DNA from 2 places in the Shinella sp. 20P9.1.1 genome. Region 1 is predicted to be linked to the other one. Evidence: predicted binding sites of a transcription regulator. Region 1 holds the regulator's gene; the other holds the start of a gene.
The links. The regulator LexA, encoded in region 1, represses DNA repair genes until DNA is damaged. The targets are predictions, from matches to a motif close to TGTTCNNNNTGTGTTCNG.

Region 1 (7,383 bases):
CGACGCCCTCGACCGCCTGCTTTCCGCGGCCAAGCCCACGCAACGGACGGAAAAGGTTTCGCTTCATGAAGCGGACGGCCGCGTGCTGGCTGAAGACGTCGCCGCCCGCCTCACCCAGCCGCCTTTCGACAATTCCGCCATGGACGGCTATGCCGTTCGCCACGCCGATATCGCCGAACTCGGATCGATCCTCAAGGTCGTCGGCACCTCCGCGGCTGGCCATGCCTTCGACGGCACAGCCGGCCCCGGCGAGGCCGTGCGCATCTTCACCGGCGCGCCAATGTCTGCCTTCGCAGATACCGTTCTGCTGCAGGAAGACGCGGAGAAGCTGGAGGATGGACGCATCCGCACCACCTTCCTCACGCCCAAAGGCCGCCATATCCGCCCGCGCGGCCAGGATTTTTCGGAACGCGACGTGCTGCTCAAGGCCGGCGATATGCTCGATGCCGGCCGTCTCACCGTCGCCGCTGCGATGAACCACGCCGAGCTCACGGTCTACGCCCGCCCCCGCATCGCCGTGCTCGCTACGGGCGACGAACTCGTCACGCCCGGCACATCGCCCGGCACAAGCCAGATCATCGCCTCCAACACCTATGGCGTCTCCGCCATCGCGCGCGCTTCCGGTGCCGAGATCATCGACCTCGGCATTGTCGGCGACGATAAAAAGGCGATCCTCGAGGCCGTGCAGAGGGCACTTGCCTTGGATATCGACGTGCTCGTCACACTCGGCGGCGCCTCGGTCGGCGATTTCGATCTCGTGCAGCCGGTGCTCGGCGAAGCCGGCATGGAACTCGATTTCTGGCGCATCGCCATGCGTCCCGGAAAACCGCTGATGGTCGGCCGCCTTGGCGATATCCAGATCGTCGGCCTGCCGGGCAATCCCGTCTCCAGCCTCGTCTGCGCGCTGCTTTTCCTGGAGCCGCTGACGCGCCGCCTCGCCCGCCTGCCGGCGAATGACCGCGTTTACAAGGCCGTCACCGCCGTGCCGGTCAAGGAAAACGACCACCGGCAGGACTACATTCGCTCCCGCATCACCCGCGGGCCGGATGGAGATTTGCAGGTGACGCCCTTCGACAAGCAGGATTCTTCGATGATGCGAATCTTCGCGGAATCCGAAGGCCTGCTCATCCGCCCGCCGAACGCGCCCTCCGTCGAAGCCGGCGTTGCTTGCGACGTCCTTATGGTACGCCAGCCACCCCCCTGAACAGTATTATTGTTTCAGCAGCCCCTTGCGGAACACAAATGGAACAGATAGTGTCTGTTCTGGATTTGTTTCACGATTCTCGGTGGAGAGACCATGCTGACGCGCAAACAACAGGAGCTGCTCCTGTTCATTCACGAGCGTATGAAGGAATCCGGTATTCCGCCGTCTTTCGACGAGATGAAGGATGCCCTGGATTTGGCCTCCAAATCCGGCATCCATCGCCTCATCACGGCGCTTGAAGAGCGCGGCTTCATCCGCCGCCTGCCGAACCGGGCGCGGGCACTGGAAGTCATCAAGCTTCCCGAGGCCTATTCACCGATCCAGCAGCCCCGCCGTGGGTTCTCACCCACCGTCGTAGAAGGCAGCCGCGGCAAACAACCGATGGCGCCGGCGCCCTCCCAGCGTGTCGCAACACCGCAGTCCGATCTCATGCCCTCCTCGGTCTCCGTACCTGTCATGGGCCGCATCGCCGCCGGCGTGCCGATCTCCGCCATCCAGAACAACACGCATGATATCACTGTCCCGGCCGAAATGATCGGCGTCGGCGATCACTATGCGCTCGAGGTGAAGGGCGATTCGATGATCGAAGCCGGCATCTTCGATGGCGACACGGTCATCATTCGCGATACCAGCAGTGCCAATCCCGGCGAAATCATCGTAGCCCTCGTCGACGATGAAGAAGCCACGCTGAAGCGCTTCCGCCGTAAGGGTGCGTCGATTGCGCTGGAAGCCGCAAACCCTGCTTATGAAACCCGCATCTTCGGTCCGGATCGCGTCAAAATCCAGGGCAAGCTTGTGGGCCTTATTCGGCGCTACAACTAACCAGGCCAAACTCGAGACGTCGTAAGTGCCCCGAGGGCATTAGCTTTCATGGACTGTGCGGCCTTCGAGGTGAAGGTGCGGGAGCTTTTGGTTCAGGAAATGGTTTATGCTGCCGGCCAACTCAGCTGCTCAATTCAGAAGTCGCTCGAAATGGCTGCGTCGGTTTCATTGATTTCGCCTTGAGTATCGCGTTGAGGGCGTTCTCCCTCTGCGTTGCCACTCGTATACGTTCCGGTTCGCCAATCATAAGTCCGATGGCGCGACCACGGGCGATCCAGCGTTTCGATAGCTGGTATTATGCTGGCTTCCAGTATGAACGGTGCATTTTCCTCTTCGCCGGGGATGATTTCCAGGGCGCCGGTGCGCCGAAGATGGCGAGCGGTGATGAGCCTTGCGCCGGAGCGGCAAGCGGCGGTCCGAAGCGGCGCCTGCGTGACGACGACGTCTGCGGCGTCGCAGGCCGTGCCAAGAAATGCGACGTCGTCAAGCGTGACGATGCGCCATTCGTTTGGTGAAACAGCCACGCAGAAAGCCTTCGTCTCGCAGATGAAACCCGCCTGGCTTGCTGCCGCGTCGAACGCAGACGCCATGGCCGCTTTCGCCTTTTCGCGGTTTGCCCGGTGGCGTGACGATTTTCGCTTTTTCGCGGTTTCGACAGCGGTAGCTTCCTCTTCAACTGTCAAACCGGCGGTCTTTCTCATCGTCGGCTTGACGACGTCGCCCAGCCGCAGGGCCCGGCGCCATTGCGCGTAGACGAAATCCGGCGGACGGGCACGGTTCGTCGCAACGCCATCGTCGCGCAGGATAGCAACGAGGCGACCGTCCTCCGAGATCAGGACCTCGGGTCTTACGGGATCACCCGGCCAGAATGCGATGGCAATGCCGATCAGCACGAGCAATGTACCGGCATGGCGAAGGCGTGTGCGCAGGATGCAGACGAGCCCGCCGCCAAAACCGATCAGCAGGAAGGCGGCAGGCGGAATGCGGCCGGTGACGATCTCGCCCTTCCAGCTGGCGACCCAGTTGGACAGGGCGATCATCCACTCGATCCCCTTGCCCATGATGGCGAAAGGAATGGCATCCAGCCCGAAGGGCATCAGCAGCACGGCGACAAGGCCGAACGGCATGACGATGGCGCTGATGGCGGGCATGGTGAGGAGGTTGCCCGCCAACCCGTAGGCCGGAATCCGGTTGAAGTGGCCGATCGAATAGATCAGCGTCGAAAAACCGCCGATCAGCGAGGAGAGCATCAATCCGCCAAGGAAGCGGCCGGTCGAACCGCCGGCGGCCCGCAACATGCCGCCCCGGCCTTCCCGTTTCACCGGCCGCTCGCGCCATGCCGCATAGCCGGCGACGAGCCCCAGCGTTGCGGCATAGGACATCTGGAAACCGGGATTGGTGATGGCCGAGGGCGTGACCACCAGAATGAGGATGGCCGAAAGGGCGACATTTCGCAGGCTGATCGCCGACCGTCCGAACAGCACGGCGACGAGCATGACGCAGATCATGATCCACGAACGCACCGCCGAAAGTGCCCCACCCGACACGAGTATATAGAGCGTCACCATGACGAGCGCCCCGACGGCGGCGATTTTCTTTGCCGGATATCGCTCGGCAAAGCCGGGGATCAGTGCCATCAGCATGCGTGCGCCGACAAGAAATGTGCCGGCCGCAAGCACCATGTTCAGCCCGGAAATCGCCAACACATGGGCAAGCCCCGCCTGCCGCAACGCCTCCACCGTTTCCGGGCTGATCGCACGCTGTTCGGCCGTCACCAAGGCGGCGGCGATCGCGCCGGCATCGCCATCGATCCGGCTACGGATATGCTCGGTCAGATTGTTGCGCCACGTCGCGATTTCCTGCCGGATCCGCTCCTCCAGACCGGCCGGCGCCGCTGCAATCCGTTCGGGCGCCTGGTAGAAATAGCCGACCGCCCCGGTGCCGGCGAAATAGGCGTCGAAGGCAAAATCGTTGAGCCCCGTCAATGCGGGACCGGAGGGCGGATTGAGCCGCGCGCGGCCAGCAATGCCGTCGCCGATCACGATCGGTTCGTGCCTGTTGCGGGCGAGAACCGTCACCACATCAGGCGCACGTTTCAAGGTGGGATCGCGTGTCGCCGTAAGGGCAATGCGATAGCGGATTGCACCTCGCCCGTCGCTTTCGCGCGACAGCACGCGGCCGGTGATCTCGGTGGTCACGGGCGCATCGAGCAGGACGGTGTCGAGCCGGGCACTTTCGAAGGCCGCCAGCAGCATGCCGATGGGCACGAGAAACGCAGCGCCTGCGGCAAGCGCTCGCCAGTCTTCCCGGTGTCGCAGGCGCCAGGCAGGCCAGAAGGTGATGAAAGCGATGAAAAGGAGGGCGAGAACGGAGGGATTGGAGATAGCCGCAAACCAGAGTGCTGCTCCCGCGCCGAGGAAGACCGGCACGAAGAGAAAGAAATGGCCGTGTGCCCGCTCCTCCGCAAAGGCGGCGTGCACGTCTCGCCACGGCAGGAGGACGTGGCGAAGGCGGCCTTCGATCCGCCCCAGAGTGGCTAGCGGCGCTTTCGGACGTGCACCATCCTCGAGCACTGCCGGTGGCGATGAGACATCGGAAAGCGTCCGCCAGGCATCGGCCTCGCGCAGCGCATCCCGTCCCTCCGCCTCCTTCACCTTGGCCATGGCCTCGGCCCCTTTTCCTGCCACCATAATGCAATCGACGACAAAAATCCTCAATCAACAGTAGGCGCGAAAAATACTAAGCCAGCAAGAAAGGATGCGCCCTCCGCAATTGCGCGAGCACTCTCAAAGGTTGCTTGCAACTTCACCGAAACGGTAGATATTGCGTTGCCGGAAAGCTTATTTTCGCAGTGCACAATTTGCCTTTGGTATCGCTTGGCAGGGCACCGTAAATGGGCTAGCAAAACGAGCATGTTCATGGGTGCGGCACAACTGCGTGCCACCATTCGAAACAACGGAGGATCGTCATGACAGGAACTAGCGCGGGTGTATCGATCGGTGGCAAGACAGTTGAGCTGCCGACGCGATCCGGGACGATCGGCCCCGATGTGATCGACATTGGCACCCTCTACAAGAATACCGGCGCCTTCACCTACGATCCCGGTTTCACCTCCACGGCCTCCTGCGAATCGAAGATCACCTATATCGACGGCGACGAAGGCGTGCTGCTGCATCGCGGCTACCCCATCGACCAGCTGGCCGAACATGGCGACTTCCTGGAAGTCTGCTACCTGCTGTTGTACGGCGAACTGCCGACGAAGTCCCAGAAGGACGATTTCGATCACCGCGTGACGCACCACACCATGGTGCACGAGCAGATGAGCCGCTTCTTCACCGGCTTCCGACGCGACGCGCATCCTATGGCTGTCATGTGCGGCTGTGTCGGCGCGCTCTCGGCCTTCTACCATGACTCGACCGACATCACCGATCCGCACCAGCGCATGGTCGCGTCACTGCGCATGATCGCCAAGATGCCGACGATCGCCGCCATGGCTTACAAGTACCATATCGGCCAGCCCTTCGTTTACCCGAAGAACGATCTCGACTATGCGTCGAACTTCCTGCGCATGTGCTTTGCCGTGCCCTGTGAAGACTATGTGGTGAACCCGGTTCTGGCCCGCGCCATGGACCGCATCTTCATCCTGCATGCCGACCACGAGCAGAACGCATCGACCTCGACGGTTCGCCTTGCCGGCTCCTCCGGCGCCAATCCGTTCGCCTGCATCGCCGCCGGCATTGCCTGCCTCTGGGGCCCGGCGCATGGCGGTGCCAATGAAGCCGCACTCAACATGCTCGCCGAAATCGGCACGGTCGATCGCATTCCGGAATATGTCGCCCGCGCCAAGGACAAGAACGACCCGTTCCGCCTGATGGGCTTCGGCCACCGCGTCTATAAGAACTACGACCCGCGCGCCAAGATCATGCAGAAGACGACGCATGAGGTCCTCGGCGAACTCGGCATCAAGGACGATCCGATGCTGGAAGTCGCGATGGAACTCGAGCGCATCGCGCTGACGGACGAGTACTTCATCGAGAAGAAGCTCTACCCGAACATCGACTTCTACTCCGGCATCACGCTGAAGGCGCTGGGCTTCCCCACCACCATGTTCACCGTGCTCTTCGCGCTCGCCCGCACGGTCGGCTGGATCGCCCAGTGGAACGAGATGATCGAAGACCCGGAACAGCGCATCGGCCGTCCGCGCCAGCTCTATATCGGCGAGCCGAAGCGCGATTACATGCCGGTCTCCAAGCGCTGATCGCAGCGATCCTGAAAAGAAAAAGCCCGGTCAGTTTTGACCGGGCTTTTTTGTTGCGAGAAGATCGAGGATCACCGCCGCGCCGGTCTCACCGGGCGGGCGCGGCGTTTGCATGCGGTCATAGACGAGGTCATAGCCTTCCAGCATGGCGCGACGTTCCGCGGTATCGGCCGACAGGCGCTCGAACCAGCGGGCGAGGCTGCCGGGGCGGACCTGCTCGTTCAGATATTCCGGTACGACCGTATAGTCCGCGATGAGATTGGGGATCGCCGCGGTCCAGACCTTTATCCTGCGAAGAAAGAGATTGGCCAGCCAGTCGAACCTGTAGGTGGAAATGACAGGCACGCGGGCGAGCGCCAGTTCCAGGATGACCGTGCCGGACGCCGCGATGGCCGCATCCGCTTGCGCAAAGGCCTGCCACTTCTCGTCCTGCGAGACAGTGATGACAGGCTTCACCGGCCAATCGGCGGTCAACCGCCGCACCAGCGCCTCCTGACGCGGCACGGTGGGCAGGAGGAAGCGAGTACCCGGATTGCGAAGCGAAAGCTCCCTTGCCGTTTCACCGAACACCGGAAGCAAGCGGGTGATTTCCGTGGAACGGGAACCGGGAAGCAGCAGGCACATTTTTTCCGCAGGGCCGCGATCGGCACGGGAAAGCCGGGCGGCGCGAACCTCGAGGACCTGCGGATCACTGATCAGGCGATGGCCGACATAGATGGTCTCGGGGCCGCCGAGGCGCTGCATGGCGGCGGGCTCGAAGGGCAGCAGGGCGAGCACGCGATCGACATAGCCCCGCATGCGCGGTGCGCGCTCTTCCTTCCACGCCCACACACTCGGGCAGACATAATTGACGACGGGCAACTCCGGCAGGGCCTTGCGCACACGACGCGCGACACGATGGGTAAAATCCGGGCTGTCGATGATGATGAGCAGATCGGGACGGGCGGCGATCAGGGCGTCCGCCGTCTGGCGAATGCGGCGCAGCAGCGACGGAAGGCGTTTGAGCACCTGCGAAATGCCCATGATGGAGAGTTCGGAGAAATCGAACAGGGATTTCAGGCCCTGCCGCTCCAGCGCCTCTCCACCGACGCCGACGAGG
Region 2 (7,383 bases), on a different contig from region 1:
GCCCTGCCGTCCGTTGGAACGCAGCGCCGTCGAGCCCTCGTCCGGGCCGAGCGTGACCATGGCGACGTCGCCGAGGCGCACGTGGTTTTTCAGGATGAGGTTTTCGAAGTCGGACGGCTTGGTCAGGTCGGCCGTGGCACGCACCGTGATATCCTGGCTCTGGCTCTTCAGCGAACCGGCCGGCACGTCGAAGGCGGCGGTCGCCAGCGCGTTGCGCAGGTCGGCCACCGTCAGCCCACGCGCCGCAAGTTTCGCCTGATCGACATCGACGCGGAAAATCTTCTCCTGATCGCCATAGACCGCCACGTCGGCGACGCCCTCGACGGAGGCAAGCCGGTCGGTGATCTCGTTTTCGGCCAGCAGCGTCAGGTCTTCGAGCGACAGCGTGTCGGAGGTCAGCGCAAGCCGCATGATCGGCTGGCTATCCGCATCGGCCTTCACCACGCGCGGGTCGTCGGCATCGTCGGGCAGCTGGTTCGTCACGCGGCCGAGCGCATCGCGCACGTCGTTGGCGGCCTGGTTGATATCCGTGGTGTCGGAAAACTCCAGCGTCACGCGGCTGCGGCCGAAGGACGAGACGGAAGAGATTTTCTTGATGCCCTGCACGCGCGAAACGCCACCCTCGATGACATCGGTCAGCTCGCGGTCGATGGTTTCCGGCGACGCGCCGTCGAAATCGGTGGTGACGCTGATGACCGGCTGGTCGACGGAGGGCAATTCGCGGATTTCGACGCCCGTGAAGGCGGCAAGGCCGGCGATGATGATCAGCGTGTTGAGCACGAGAGAGAGAATCGGCCGGCGAATGAAAAGCGCGGTAAAACCCGCCTTGCCGCCATCGTTCATTCCGCTCGCCTCGCCCGACATCACGTGCCCTCCGCGACGGCAGGTTTTTCCTTGATGCCGCGCTCTTGCGCCGTGCGCACAGCCCCGCCCGGCCGCAGCGTCTGCACGCCCTCGGTGACGACGGCATCTCCCTCGGCAAGCTCAGCCTTGACCAGCACCTTATCGGGATTGCGCTGCACGATATGGACCGGCACGCGTTCCGCCTTATCGCCCTTCACGCGCCAGATATAGGAACCGTCGGCGCTCCATTGGAGCGAAAGCGGATCGACGCTCGGATAGAGATCGCCGGCAAAGTGCATGGCCACCTGGAAGGACATGCCGGCGCGCAGCACGTCTTCGGGATTGGCGATGCGGGCGCGGACGCGCAGCGTGCGGCTTTCCTGGTCGATGCGGTTGTCGATCGCCTGCACCGTTCCTGTGAAAACGTCGCCCGGCCGCGCGACCGCCGTCGCACTCACCTCGCCGCCGACCTTGATGCTGGTGGCAAACCGCTCCGGCACCCAGTAGTCGACGAGGATTTCCGAGCGGTCGTCGATGCGGGCAATCGCCGTCGACGTCGTGACATAGTCGCCCGGATTGACGGAGATGATGCCGACCACGCCGCCATAGGGTGCGGTGATATCGCGGCGACGCAGCGTCAGTTCGGCATTGCGCAGGGCCAGTTCGGCGGCCTTCAACGCGGTCTGCGCATCCTGCAGATCGGCCGTGCTGGTGGAGGAACGGAGATTTTCCAGGCGTTTCAGCTTCTGCTGGGCGGCTTCGACGGTGACGCGCGCCTGATCGGCGGCGATCTTCTGCTCGTCGCTGTCAAGCCGGGCGATGACAGCCCCCTGCTCCACCCGCGTGCCGGATTCGACGAGGACTTCGGTGAGATTGCCGGTGGCATAGGGCGTGACCGTCACGGTGCGGATCGCCTCGCCGTCGCCGATGGCGTTCAGGCGATCGTTGACGGTGGCCATGGCGACCGGCTTGGTGACGACGAGCGTCGGCCCGCCGCCGAAGCCGCCGCGACGGCCGCCGCCCTGCCCATTGGCCTGGCTCCCGCCGTCCGCCTTCTCCTCAGAGGCCGGCGCGATGGCCGCGACAAGCGGCGCCGGCAGGCCGGCAGCCGTCAGCATCCCGTTTGCGCCGGGCGCGAAGCGGCCCCAGAGCAAAACCCCGGCCGCAATGACGCCAAGGCCGATAAGGAGCTGTTTCCAAACCCGCATGCACTCTCTCTCCGATGGAAGCGAACCGTCACGTTTTGCAGTGCGACATAGGGCAAGTATCCCGTTTTGGAAATGAACCGGCAATGAAAGAATCGGATCATTACGGAATTGTAAGATTGAGGCTTCGGTCTGTTACCGAAATGTAAGAAAACGTGGAGAAATCTTCCCCTGCCGCGCCTTATCCGAGCATGGGCGTGACTGGACGCTCCTTTCCCTTGTGATAGCTTTTCTGCCGGCCCACAGGCCGCAAACTATTTCAGTATTCTTTCATAAACCTATTGAACGAGAGGGGAAACCATGTGCGACGCCTGCATTATTGACTCCGTGAAATCCCGCATGCTTTCGAGACGAAGCTTCTTCCGCGCCGCCGCCGCGGGCGGGGCCGCTGTCGCCGCCGCAAGCTCAGGGGTACTCAGCCCGGCTTTCGCCCAGGCGCCATCGAAGGTGACGGACCTGACGCACGAACTCCACGAGGAATTTCCGACCTTCTTCGGCCAGCAGCAGTTCTGGCGCGAACAGAAGTTCAATTACAAGGAACACAAGTTCAACCTCTTCGAGCTGCGCGTCAACGAACACACCGGCACCCATCTCGATGCGCCGCTGCACTTTTCCGAGGACGGGACTTCGGTCGCCGAAATCCCGGTCTCCGATCTCGTCGTGCCGCTCGCCGTCATCGACATCAGGGAGAAGGCCGATGCCAGCCCGGATGCCCAGCTGACGCCGGACGACATCAAGGCCTGGATCGCAGCCAATGGCGACCTGCCGGAGAAAGCCTGCGTGGCGCTCCATTCCGGCTGGGGCAAACATCTCGGCACGGACAAGTTCCGCAATGCGGATGCCGACGGCAAGCTGCACTTCCCAGGCTTCCATGTCGAAGCGGTGCAGTATCTTGCGGAAAATTCGAGCGCCGTCGGCATCGCGGTCGATACGCTCTCGCTCGACTATGGCCTCTCGCCGGATTTCGCCACGCACTACGCCTGGCTCTCCTCCGGTAACTGGGGGCTTGAAGGCGCGGCCAATCTGGACCAGCTTCCGGCAAAGGGTGCCACGATCTTCGTCGGCGCGCCGAAAGTGCGCGGCGGCACGGGCGGCCCGTCCCGCGTCTTCGCACTCGCCTGATGTCTGCCGGCCGGCGGTTCGCCGCCGGCCTTTCCGGAGGAGACTACCATGAGCACCGTCAAGCCTGCCGAAAACATCGAAGCCGACCCGCGCGTCAAGGCCGTCTTCGACGACATCCGCGCCGTCAGGAAATCGGATTTCGTCAACAATATGTGGCGCTACCTCGCCTTCGATCCGGCGCTGCTGGAACGCACCTGGGCGGAGGTGAAGGCCGTGATGGCGACGCCCTCGACGCTCGATCCGCTGGTAAAGGAAATGCTCTACATCGCCGTCTCCGTCACGAACGGCTGCTCATACTGCGTCCACTCCCACACCGCCGCCGCCAAGGCGAAGGGCATGACGGAGGCGCAATATGGCGAACTGCTCGCCATCGTCTCGCTCGCCGGCAAGACAAACCAGCTGGCGACAGCATTGCAATTGCCCGTGGACAGCGTTTTCGATGCCGAGCGCGCAATGCCCTGAGCGAGCAGCGCTTTCCACAATCTTTCCACCCCTGTTCTTCCCCGTGGAATAAAAGCAGAACGGAAAACTGGTCTTTCGGACCCGAATCACTACATTGAGCCGCATGATCAGCGGTTACGACGACATTCCCTTCTTCGATGAAGACCCGCAGCTCGGCGCAAAGCCTGCCGCTCCGGCCAAGCCGTCCGGCGGTATCGGCATTGCCGCGCGCGCCATGGCAGCCCGCGATGCGCAGCGCGCGCCGGACTATCTTTCCGGCCTCAACCCCGAACAGCGCGAGGCGGTCGAGACCGTCGACGGCCCCGTTCTGGTGCTCGCCGGCGCCGGCACCGGCAAGACGCGCGTGCTCACCACCCGCATCGCCCACATTCTCGCCACCGGCCGCGCCTTCCCGAGCCAGCTTCTCGCCGTGACCTTCACCAACAAGGCGGCGCGCGAGATGAAGGAGCGCATCGGCCTGCTGGTCGGCGGCGCCGTCGAGGGCATTCCGTGGCTCGGCACGTTCCACTCGATTGGCGTGAAGCTTCTGCGCCGCCATGCCGAACTCGTCGGCCTGCGCTCGGATTTCTCGATCCTCGACACCGACGACGTCGTGCGCCTGATCAAGCAGATCCTGCAGGCCGAAAGCATCGACGACAAACGCTGGCCGGCCAAGCAGTTCGCCGGCATGATCGACGGCTGGAAAAACAAAGGCCTCGATCCGGCGCAGATCCCGGAAGGCGACGCCCGCGCCTTCGCCAACGGCAAGGGCCGTGAACTCTACGTCGCCTACCAGAACCGCCTGAAGACGCTGAACGCCTGCGATTTCGGCGACCTTCTGCTGCACCCGATCCGCATGTTCCGCGCCAATCCGGATGTGCTGGCCGAGTACCATCAGAAATTCCGCTATATCCTCGTCGATGAGTATCAGGACACCAACACCGCCCAATATATGTGGCTGCGCCTGCTCGCCCAGCGCCCCAAGGGCACGCCGCAGAATGTCTGTTGCGTCGGCGACGACGACCAGTCGATCTATGGCTGGCGCGGCGCGGAGGTGGACAACATCCTGCGCTTCGAGAAGGATTTTCCCGGCGCCAAGGTCGTCAAGCTGGAGCGCAATTATCGCTCGACGGCCCATATTCTGGGCGCCGCCGGCCATCTGATCGCCCATAACGAGGACCGGCTCGGCAAAACGCTCTTCACCGACCGGCATGACCCCGATGACGACAAGGTCGTCGTTCACGCGGCCTGGGATTCCGAGGAGGAGGCCCGCGCCGTCGGCGAGGAGATCGAGCAGCTCCAGCGCAAGGAGCACAAGCTCAACGACATGGCGATCCTGGTGCGTGCGTCCTTCCAGATGCGCGAATTCGAAGACCGTTTCGTCACGCTCGGCCTCAATTACCGCGTCATCGGCGGTCCGCGCTTCTACGAGCGGCTCGAAATCCGCGATGCCATGGCCTATCTGCGCCTCGTCAGCCAGCCGGCCGACGACCTCGCCTTCGAGCGTATCGTCAATACGCCGAAACGCGGCCTTGGCGATACGACCATCCGCAACCTGCACGACTATGCCCGCGCCCGCGACATCCCCATGCTCGCCGCCGCAGCGGATATCATCGAGACGGACGAGCTGAAGCCGAAGGCGCGCAAGGCGCTGTTCGACGTCGTCACGGATTTCCGCCGCTGGCAATCGCTGCTGGAGACCACGCCGCACACCGAGCTTGCCGAGCAGATCCTCGACGAGAGCGGCTATACCGCCATGTGGCAGGCCGACAAGTCGGCCGAAGCGCCGGGCCGGCTGGAAAACCTCAAGGAACTCATCCGCTCGATGGAGGCCTTCGAATCGCTGCGCGGCTTCCTCGACCATGTGTCGCTGGTCATGGATGCCGAGCAGAACGCCGAGCTCGATGCCGTCTCGATCATGACGCTGCATTCGGCCAAGGGCCTCGAATTCGAGACCGTCTTCCTGCCCGGCTGGGAGGAAGGCCTCTTCCCGCACCAGCGCGCGTTGGATGAGGGCGGCCGCTCGGGGCTGGAAGAAGAACGACGCCTCGCCTATGTCGGCATCACGCGGGCAAAGCGCCGCTGCCACATCTGGTTCGTCTCGAACCGCCGCATCCACGGCCTCTGGCAATCGACATTGCCCTCGCGTTTCCTCGACGAATTGCCGGAAGCCCATGTCGAAGTCGCCGAGGTGGAGCAATCCTATGGCGGGTACGGCCGCGGCGGCGGCTACGGCCAATCGCGCTTTGACAAGCAGGAGCCGTTCCAGAACGCCTATTCGACGCCCGGCTGGCGCCGCGCGCAGGCCAACCGCACGGATGCGACGCGCGACAACTGGGGCTCCCGCTCCGGCCACGCGGTGGAGCGCATCGGTTATGGCGAGAGCGGCCCGCGATCGAAGACGATCGACGGGGAACTGGTGGCGAAGTCCACCACGACCGAGCCGTCGAAATTCTCCGTCGGCGACCGTGTCTTCCACATCAAGTTCGGCAACGGCAACGTCTCGGCAATCGAGGGCAACAAGCTGACGATCGATTTCGACCGCGCCGGCCAGAAACGCGTGCTCGACGGCTTCGTCGAACGGGCGTGACGGGGCCGGCCTGCGGCCCCGCCTTCGCTGTTCTCAGGATGCCTTGCGCATCGCGCCGAGACGCGCGGCGCGCTCCTCGGGGGACCAGATTTCGCTGCCGTCACGACGGCGGGCGCGACGGTTGAGCTGGAAGCGGTTCACCAGTTCGCTGAGGGTGATCGCGCCCTCCGCGAGCGTCTGGCTGGTCGAGGTCGTATGCTCGACCATGGCGGCATTTTCCTGGGTGATCCGGTCGACGTCGCTCACCGCCGCGCTGATCTCCTCTAGGCCGCTCGCCTGCTCGGCGGCGGAGGTGGCGATGGCGTCGACATTGTGGTCGATCTCTTCGACGAAATTGCCGATTTCCCGCAGCGCCCGGCCTGTTTCACCGACGAGCCGCACGCCCTCCTGCACTTCCGCGCTGGAATTGGTGATCAGAGTCTTGATCTCGCGCGCCGCCTTGGCGGAGCGCTGGGCAAGCTCGCGCACCTCCTGCGCCACGACGGCAAAGCCCCTGCCCGCCTCCCCGGCGCGCGCGGCCTCGACGCCGGCGTTCAGTGCCAGGAGGTTGGTCTGGAAGGCGATCTCGTCGATCACGCCGATGATCTGACTGATCTCGCTGGAAGCAGCTTCGATGCGCTGCATGGCGCTGACGGTGTCGTTGACCACGCCGGCGGAGCTATGGGCTGAAGCACGGGCGTCCTGCACCAGCTTGCGCGTCTCGCGGGTGCGGTCCGTCGAGGAACGAACGGCGACCGTCGCCTGCGTCAGTGCAGCCGCGGTCTCTTCCAGAGCGACGGCCTGTTGGCGCGTGCGCTCGGAAAGCTCCTCGGCCGCCTTGCGCATGTCCTGCCCGCTGCGGTTCTGCGTATAGGTCTGGTCGAGCACCTCCGACAGCGTTTCCTGGAAGGCACCGATCGAATTGTTGAAGTCTCGGCGCAGCGGCTCGAATTCGGGAATGAAGGCGTTGTCGATCGTCATGCGGATATTGCACTCGGCAAGACGGCCGAGACCGGCACCAATCTCCTCGATCGCTCGCACGCGCTCGGTCACGTCGGTCGCGAATTTCACGACCTTGAACACCCGGCCATCGGCATCGAGGATCGGGTTGTAGGAGGCCTGGATGTGGATCTTGCCGCCGCCTTTGGTGAAGCGCGTGAACTGGTCGGAAACGAAATGCCCCTCGCCAAGCCGTTTCCAGAA

Region 2: the regulator LexA is predicted to act here: its motif matches at 3,677-3,694, upstream of AC27VQ_RS14645 (ATP-dependent helicase).

Annotation. Positions count from the first base shown of each region.
Region 1 covers NZ_JBYOLC010000011.1:43,337-50,719, forward strand. Annotated here, with positions in the region: gene AC27VQ_RS18670 (molybdopterin molybdotransferase MoeA) at 1-1,204, shown strand, start outside; gene lexA (transcriptional repressor LexA) at 1,298-2,026, shown strand; gene AC27VQ_RS18680 (ComEC/Rec2 family competence protein) at 2,161-4,689, opposite strand; gene gltA (citrate synthase) at 4,995-6,284, shown strand; gene lpxB (lipid-A-disaccharide synthase) at 6,315-7,383, opposite strand, start outside.
Region 2 covers NZ_JBYOLC010000007.1:243,953-251,335, reverse strand. Annotated here, with positions in the region: gene AC27VQ_RS14665 (efflux RND transporter permease subunit) at 1-864, opposite strand, end outside; gene AC27VQ_RS14660 (efflux RND transporter periplasmic adaptor subunit) at 864-2,051, opposite strand; gene AC27VQ_RS14655 (cyclase family protein) at 2,349-3,170, shown strand; gene AC27VQ_RS14650 (carboxymuconolactone decarboxylase family protein) at 3,219-3,632, shown strand; gene AC27VQ_RS14645 (ATP-dependent helicase) at 3,736-6,201, shown strand; gene AC27VQ_RS14640 (methyl-accepting chemotaxis protein) at 6,235-7,383, opposite strand, start outside.